One region of the Streptomyces sp. NPDC059994 genome, then DNA from elsewhere that is predicted to be linked to it. Evidence: riboswitches for the same ligand, from Rfam matches in the RefSeq annotation. Region 1 holds a riboswitch; the other holds the start of a gene.
The links. Region 1 has a riboswitch for cobalamin ahead of ACFWA7_RS29265 (HoxN/HupN/NixA family nickel/cobalt transporter). Riboswitches for the same ligand answer to the same signal wherever they lie in the genome.

Region 1 (4,205 bases):
GTGACGGGCAGGCGCGACCAGTCCGTGCCGTCCGTGACACCTGCCTTCGACGCGGCCTCGGCGTCGGGCCGGAGCGTCGCGGGCAGGGCCCGCACCAACTTCCGCAGCGCGGTGCGCAGTTCGGGCGAGTGCGCCGACGGCCCCGCGACCAGGAACATCGCACGGATCTCGGCGGCGGTCAGGCCCGTGAGGTCGGTACGGGCCCCGCCGACCAGGGACCAGCCGCCGCCCCGCCCGTGCTGGGAGTACACGGGGATACCGGCGGCGGCCAGCGCCTCCAGGTCGCGGCGCGCGGTGCGCTCGGACACCTCCAGCTCCGCCGCCACCTCACGCGCGGTCACGCGTCCGCGCGTCTGAAGGAACAGCAGGGTCGCCACCAGACGGTCAGCTCTCATAGCGATCATTGTCCTGGGAAAACTGGCCAGGAGATGGCCAGTTTGGCTTCCAGGATGAGTGCAGACCGAGCGCGGAGAGATCAGCTGACTGATCAGGAGCCGCGCCGTACACACCATCAGGGAGAGATCATGATTGTGGTGACCGGAGCAACCGGGAACGTCGGACGACACCTCGTACAGACCCTGGCCTCGGCCGGCGAGTGGGTGACCGCGGTCTCCCGCCGCGCCCCGGCCGGGGAGACGCCGGGCAACGTGGAGTTCCAGCAGGCCGATCCGGCCCGGCCCGAGAGCCTCAAGCGGGGCCTCGACGGGGCCGACGCGCTGTACCTCCTCGTCCCCGGTGACGGCGAAGGCCTCGACCCGTACGCCATCCTCGACACGGCGCGGGCCGCCGGGGTCCGGCGGGTCGTCCTCCAGTCGTCGCAGGCCACTGCCACCCGGCCGCACTCCCCCGCGCATGCCCGGCTGCGCGCCTTCGAGGACGCCGTACGGGAGTCGGGCCTCCAGTGGACGGTCCTGCGGCCCAGCGGGTTCGCCTCCAACGCCTACATGTGGTCGCCCTCGGTCCGCTCCGAGCGGACGGTCACGGCACCCTTCGGCGACGTCGGCCTGCCCGTCATCGATCCGGCCGACATCGCCGCGGTCGCCGCCGTGGCCCTGCGCGACGGGAGCCACGCGGGCCGGACGTACGAACTCACCGGACCGGCCCCGGTCTCGCCGCGCGAGCAGGCCCGGGCGATCGGTGACGCGCTGGGGGCGTCGGTGCGGTTCGTCGAGCAGAGCCGGGCCGAGGCGCGGGAGCTGCTGATGCGTTTCATGCCGGAGCCGGTGGTCGAGGCCACGCTCGGCATCCTCGGCGAACCCACGCCCGAGGAGCGGCGGGTGAGTCCGGACGTGGAGCGCGTCCTGGGCCGGGCACCGCGTACGTTCACGGCCTGGGCGGCGGACAACGTCGTGGCCTTCAGATGACGTCCGCGGCCGGGGCGGCCTCGTCCCGGGCCGTGCCCGGCCCGCCCTGGCCGGGCCCCTCGGCGGCTGCGGCGACGCGCACCGCCCACCGCTGCTCGACCTTGGCGAACCGCCAGTACGCCAGGGCCGCGGCCCACACCGCGACGAACAGGCCGACGATGATGAAGCCCACGTTGTCCAGGTCGAGGTCCGCGACCCAGCCGGTGACACCGTCGCTCAGATCGAGCTTTTCGTGCAGGACGCCCACCAGCTCGATCGTGCCGATCAGGAAGGCCACCGCGATGGAGAGCCCGGTGATGGTGAGGTTGTAGAACACCTTGCGCACGGGGTTGGAGAAGGCCCACTGGTAGGCGAAGTTCATGAACGTACCGTCGATGGTGTCGAACAGGCTCATCCCCGCCGCGAAGAGCAGCGGCAGGCACAGCACGGCGTACCAGGGCAGCCCGGCGGCCGCCCCCGAGCCGGCCATCACCATCAGGGTGACCTCGGTGGCGGTGTCGAAGCCGAGCCCGAAGAGGAAGCCCAGGGGGTACATCTGGCCGGGCCGGGTGATCGACTTGGTGAAGCGGCCCAGGAGGCGGTTCATGAACCCCCGTGAGTCCAGGTGCTGTTCCAGCTCGGCCTCGTCGTACGTTCCCTCACGCATGGCCCGGAAGACCCGCAGGATGCCGACGAGGGCGAGGAGGTTGAGCGCGGCGATGAGGTAGAGGAACGATCCGGAGACGGTCGTTCCGACGACGCCGAGGGTCTGGTGGGTCGGCGAGTCATCGTTCATCAGGGTGCCCGCGAGCTGCGCGCCCCCGGCGACCAGCGCCGCCATCGCGACCACGACGCTGGAGTGCCCGAGCGCGAACCAGAAGCCGACCGACACCGGCCGTTTGCCGTCGGCCATCAGCTTGCGGGTGGTGTTGTCGATGGCGGCGATGTGATCGGCGTCGAAGGCGTGCCGCATGCCGAGGGTGTAGGCGGTGACGCCGAGGCCCAGGCCGAACGTCTTCGAGCCGACCTCGTAGTGCTCGGGCACGACGAGCAGGAAGAGTATGCCGAACGCCACGACGTGCAGGGCGGCGATCACCGCCAGCAGCCAGGCGGTGCGGACGGTGTCCTCACGCCGCCACTGGAAAGTGGCGGGCAGGGTGGGCAGGGTCATTCGTTCACGCTCCAGCACCTCGTGGATCATTACGCGAGATGCCGTGGCCGGTCTCCTGGCTTCCGGGGTATCGCACCGTCCCCGCCTTCCCAGCGGCCTCACGGCCGCCAGTGGCACAACGGGACGGGCTACCCGAAGCCGTTCATGGCCTGAACGGCATGGGGCCCGATCACAGTGGCGAGGGCCGCTCCGGTCTTGCACCGGTCTTCCCGAACACCACGGCTCGCCAACCGTAGGTGCGACCCGCCTCACCTGCAAGTCTGGCTGTGGACAGGGAGATTGCAGATCACCTTTCGAGCGGGCCGCCGGGGCCCGTCCGCCCACCTCCCAGCACGCGGCGGGCCCGCCGCTCGGCCCGACTCCTCACCCTCCGGTCGGCGCGGGGAACGCCGGGCGGCGGTCAAGGCGGGCGCGGACCTCGTCGGAGCCGAAGTGGTAGTCGATGCGTCTCACGGCCTCGGCCCAGCCGTGCGTGGTGCCCGCGCCGGAGGGCGCCTCGGTCACGAACGGGTCGGTCCACCGCTGCACCGCACGCCGCCACAGCTCCGCGGGCGGCTCCTCCACCGCGGGGAGGGCGCGGCCCGTTCGGATCGCCCCGGTCAGCCGTGCAGGGTCGTGGTCCGGAGCTGGGGATCGGACTCCGTCTCCGCCTCGGTGAACCGTTCCGTGACCCAGCGCTTGTGCGAGAAGAGGACGGCCTGGTCGGTGTAGTGGGGCGATTCGGGGTTGGCGGACTGCCCGTAGGTGAGGATCGTACGGGTGCGCGGACCCTGCGACGTCAGCTCCGTGGCCATGATGAAACTGGAGCCCGACGCGTAGTCCTCCGGGGAGTTCGGGCGGGTGGCGCCGCCGCTGCCCGACGTGGGCGACGCGTTCACGACGTTGAAGCAGCCCTCACCGCCGGAGCAGCCGGGCAGCGGGATCCCCGCCCAGCGCTGCACGCTGCCTATCGGCGCGTCCAGGGGCACCTTGTCGGCGGCCAGCCCGCGCACGGCGTCGGCCAGCGCGCGCCGCACCTGCGGATCGTCGCCGTTGAGCCCGCGCGGGGTGGTGAGCGGCTGGGCCGGGTCGTACGGAACGCGCCACCACGGGTGCCGGCCGCCCACTTGGGTGCGGAACGCCTGCCACAGCACGGCGCCGCGGCTGTCGGCGTCGTCGCGGGTGTCCCAGGCCGCGAGGACGCCGCAGGCGGCGCGCACATCCACCTCGGTGCCGTCGGTGGCGGTCAGGACGGGGTGCGCGCGGCACATCGCGACCGCGTCGTCGCGGCCCAGCTCCGCCGTGTAGTTGCGGTTACCGAGCATGCTCGCCCGCAGCGTGGACAGGGTGAACCCCGGCGTGCCGAGTCCGTCGGTGCCGTCGCGCCGGCCCGCGATCATCTGGAGCCCGAGCTGGGCGCGCGGCCCGAGCGGCACTCCGGCGCGGTACATCCGCGGGTAACCGGTCAGCGGCGCCGAGGGGTTGGTCAGGGTCGAGTCGTTGTTGGAGTTGGCCACGTAGTCGGTCCGGGTCAGCCGGGGCTGGTGGCCGGGGCCGAAGATGCCCGGCACGACCGCGTCGGGGTCGCTGCCCCAGTCGCAGCCCGAGGTCGAACCGTCGAGCACGCCCGCCACATCGTGGTCCTCGCCCGGCAGGGCGCACCGCTTGAGCCGGTCGTCGGTGACGTTCGGCACGGCGGAGGAGTCGTTGAA
Region 2 (4,205 bases), on a different contig from region 1:
GACTCGACCTCGTCCTCGATGTGCTCTCCGAGCACCTGGAATCCGCCGCAGATCCCCAGCACCGGACGCCCCTCGGCCGCCCTGCGCGCCAGCTCCCGCGCCAGCCCCCGTTCCCTCAGCCATTCCAACGCCCGGACCGTGCCCCGGGTTCCCGGCACGACGACCAGATCCGCGTCGGCCAGTTCCTCGGGCCGGTCCACGAACCGTACGATCACGCCCGGTTCGGCGGCGAGCGCGTCCACGTCCGTGAAGTTGGACATCAGCGGGACCGCGCAGACCGCGACCCGCAGCACGTCGTCGCCCACCGGCGGCGCCACCACCGACTCGCGCACGGCGCCGCGAAGGGAAACCCGCAGGCCATCCTCCTCATCGATGCCGAGCCCGTGCGCGAACGGCAGGATCCCGTACGTGTGGCGTCCGGTGAGCCCGCGCAGCATGTCGATGCCGGGTTCGAGGAGCGAGACGTCGCCCCGGAACTTGTTGACGATGTACCCGGCGACCAGCGCCTGGTCCTCGGGGCTCAGCAGCGCCGTCGTACCGAAGAACGAGGCGAACACCCCGCCCCGGTCGATATCGCCGACCACCACCACCGGAAGCTTCGCGGCGCGCGCGATGCCCATGTTGACGATGTCCGTGCGCCGCAGATTGATCTCGGCCGGACTGCCCGCCCCCTCGCAGATCACGGCGTCATACGTGCCCCGCAGCCGCTCCAGACAGTCCACGACGGTGCCGAGAAGCGCTTCCTGGCGTCCGCCGTGGTAGCCGCCGGCGCTCAGCTCGCCCACCGGCCTGCCCATCAGTACGACCTGGCTCGACCGGTCGCTCCCCGGCTTGAGCAGCACGGGGTTCATCAGCGCGGACGGCTCGACGCGCGCCGCCTGCGCCTGCATCGCCTGCGCCCGCCCGATCTCGGCGCCCTCGCGCGTGACGAACGAGTTGAGGGACATGTTCTGCCCCTTGAACGGCGCGACCTTCACGCCCTGGCGCACCAGCCACCGGCAGATCCCGGCGGTGACGACGCTCTTGCCCGCGTCCGATGTGGTGCCCGCGACCAGCAGTCCGCCGCTCATGTACGTACCTTCCTCACCGCGATCGCCACAGCCAGCGCCAGCCAGCCCACCCGGCGCGACAGCCGCACCGCCCGCTCGATGTCCGGGACTTCCACCGCCCGGCCGCCCCCGTTCAGCACGGGCCGGTGCTCGACACGGCCGCCGTACGAGAGGGTGCCGCCGAGCCGTACGCCGAGCGCGCCCGCGAACGACGCCTCGACGGGACCGGCGTTGGGGCTCGGGTGCTTGCGGGCGTCGTCCCGCCACGCGCGCGTGGCGGCGCGCGGCGCGCCCCCGGCGGCCACCGCCAGTGCGGCGGTGAGCCGGGCGCCCGGCCAGCCCGCCACATCGTCCAGGCGCGCCGAGGCCCACCCGTACCGCCGATGGCGCGGCGAGCGGTGGCCGACCATCGCGTCCAGCGTGTTGACCGCGCGGAACGCGACCAGGCCCGGAACCCCCGCGAGCGCCCCCCACACCAGCGCGCCCACCACGGCGTCGGAGGTGTTCTCGGCGACGGACTCGACGACCGCGCGCGCGATGCCGGGCGCGTCCAGGGACTGCGGGTCGCGCCCGCACAGGTGCGGCAGGCGCGCGCGGGCCGCCTCGACGTCCCCGGCCTCCAGCGCCTCGCCGATCGCGCGGGCCTCCCGGCCCAGCGAAGTGCCGCCCACGACGGCCCAGGTGGCGGCGGCGGTCAGCGCGACGGACGCGGTGGGAAGCTTTCGTACCGCGCGCGTGGCGAGCAGTGCGGCGCCCGCGGCGCCTCCGGCGCACACGGCGGTGTGCAGCGCGCCCCAGCCCCGGTGGTCGCGCCACAGCGTGCGCTCCACGGCGGCCGCGGCACGGCCGAACGCGGCGACCGGGTGTCCGCGGCGGGGATCGCCGAGGAGGAGGTCGCCGAGGAGACCGGCGGTGGCGCCGTACGCGAAAGTGCGATCGGCACGCATGGGATCAGCCCGCCGCAACGCCGCGAAGAACTCTGGTACTTCCGGGAGGTGCCGGCAACAGGCAGGCGCGCATGGCGGTATGTCCTCACTCAGGGTGTCCGCGCCCTGGTACGACGTCGACCGGCGGTGAGAGTTCCTGGCTCACGGGGATGATTCCCCGATGACAGTGGCGGGACCGCGCCGGATTCGCACCGGCTTCCTCTTCTGCCGCCGTAAATGGCTCGGGCAGTCCACCATGCCCGGGAACGCCCGTCAACTCGCTGCTGACCTGCGACGGGAGAGTGTGTTGGGGCACACAGAGAACCGCCCTCCGGCCGGGCCGGAAGGCGGTTCGAGGTGTGTGCGGCGCTGCTGGCCGGGCTACTTGCCGACGATCAGACTGATGCCGTACGCGACGGCCGCCGCGCAGAGCGCGAAGCAGAGGTAGGCGGTGGTGCGGGCCACGGCGACGTTGCCCTTGCCGGCCGCGGCCGACTGCTGCTTGCTGAGGCCGACGATCCCGACGGTGAACAGGCCCACCAGGCCGACGGTGACGATGAGGCTGACACCGAAGACGGTGCCGAGAGCTGCCCAGTCGATGTGCATGACGATTCCTTTGGGGTGCGCGGCCGGGTCAGACGGTGGCCGGGCGGGCCGGGTCGACGGGGGCCACCGGGGCCGGAGCCGGGATGGTGGCCGTCAGATCGGCGGCCACGGCGGCGGCGGTGGGCGGCGGGGTGACGGCGGCGATCGCGGTGGTCACGACGCCGGCGGGCTCGGCCGGGGACTCCGCCGGGGTGGCGGCGGCAGTGACGTCGTTGTGGTCGACCGGCTCGCGGCGCGACAGCTTCCAGATGAAGCCGGCACCCGCGATCAGCAGGATCGCCACGAGGACGATGCCCCAGGTGCCCTGGCCGGTCAGGAACTCGGCGCCGGCGCCGACCAGACCCGCGGCGGGCAGGGTCAGGCCCCAGGCGATGAACATGCGGGTCGCGGTGGACCAGCGGACCACACCGCCCTTGCGGCCGAGGCCGGCGCCCATGACGGAGCCGGAGCAGACCTGGGTGGTGGAGAGCGAGAAGCCGATGTGCGAGGAGGCCAGGATGACGGTCGCGGCACCGGACTGGGCGGCGAAGCCCTGCGGCGGCGCCAGCTCGGTCAGGCCCTTGCCCATGGTGCGGATGATGCGCCAGCCGCCGAGGTAGGTGCCCATGGCGATGGCCATGCCGGCCGAGACGATGACCCACAGCGGGGGGTTGGCGCCCGGGTGCAGCACACCGCCGGCGACCAGGGCGAGCGTGATGATGCCCATGGTCTTCTGCGCGTCGTTGGTGCCGTGGGCGAGTGAGACGAGCCCGGCGGAGGCGATCTGTCCTGCCCGGTACCCCTTGGCGGTGGCCTTCTCGGCAGCCGGGTCGGCGTTTCGGTTGATCCGGTACGTCAGGCGCGTGGCCAGCATCGAGGCGACGCCCGCGACGATCGGGGCGGCGACGGCGGGGAGCAGCACCTTGGTGACGATGGTCGAGCCGTTCACCGAGGACCAGCCGGCCGACATCACGGCCGCGCCGATCAGACCGCCGAACAGGGCGTGGGAGGAGCTGGACGGCAGGCCGAGCAGCCAGGTCACCAGGTTCCAGAGGATCGCGCCGACGAGCGCCGCGAAGATGACCTCTGTTCTGATGCCCTTCTCGTTGATGATCCCGCCGGAGATCGTCTTGGCGACCTCCACCGACAGGAACGCGCCGACCAGGTTGAGCGCGGCGGACATGGCGACCGCTGCTTTGGGCTTCAGGGCGCCGGTCGAGATGGTCGTGGCCATCGCGTTGGCGGTGTCATGGAAACCGTTCGTGAAATCGAACACTAGAGCTGTCACGACCACAATGGCGAGCAGCAGCGTGATGTGTTCCATTTACCCAGTCAATCGTTCGACGTCAGTGGCTGGACGAACGTAAGTAACCTGGATGAACGGAAGGTGAACTGGGTCGGGCTTCGCGGTGTATCCGACCGGTTTTTGCTGCGACCAGGCCCTGACAAACCCCGCGAACCGGCCATATACCCCATTGAAGAGATTCTGCTCACTCCGTCGCCCGCTGCGCGGAGCCTGCGAGGATCGCCCCATGGGAGAGCCGAAGGACTCCGGAGCGACCGCCACGGCCTGGGCCGAGCTGACCGCCACCGCGCGCCGCACCGCCGAGGAAGGCCTGGTCGTGGGCACCTCGGGCAACGTCTC

Region 2: it holds a riboswitch for cobalamin, as region 1 does, so the genes downstream of both, ACFWA7_RS12585 (cobalamin biosynthesis protein) here and ACFWA7_RS29265 (HoxN/HupN/NixA family nickel/cobalt transporter) in region 1, are expected to answer to the same signal.

What each region holds. Positions count from the first base shown of each region.
Region 1 is NZ_JBHWUR010000079.1:3,075-7,279, forward strand. Features, by position in the region: gene ACFWA7_RS29255 (helix-turn-helix transcriptional regulator) at 1-395, opposite strand, end outside; gene ACFWA7_RS29260 (NAD(P)H-binding protein) at 525-1,364, shown strand; gene ACFWA7_RS29265 (HoxN/HupN/NixA family nickel/cobalt transporter) at 1,357-2,514, opposite strand; cobalamin riboswitch at 2,542-2,750, opposite strand; gene ACFWA7_RS29270 (hypothetical protein) at 2,878-3,078, opposite strand; gene ACFWA7_RS29275 (penicillin acylase family protein) at 3,114-4,205, opposite strand, start outside.
Region 2 is NZ_JBHWUR010000018.1:41,843-46,047, forward strand. Features, by position in the region: gene ACFWA7_RS12580 (cobyric acid synthase) at 1-1,070, opposite strand, end outside; gene ACFWA7_RS12585 (cobalamin biosynthesis protein) at 1,067-1,996, opposite strand; cobalamin riboswitch at 2,104-2,246, opposite strand; gene ACFWA7_RS12590 (hypothetical protein) at 2,357-2,581, opposite strand; gene ACFWA7_RS12595 (anion permease) at 2,610-3,884, opposite strand; gene ACFWA7_RS12600 (class II aldolase/adducin family protein) at 4,093-4,205, shown strand, end outside.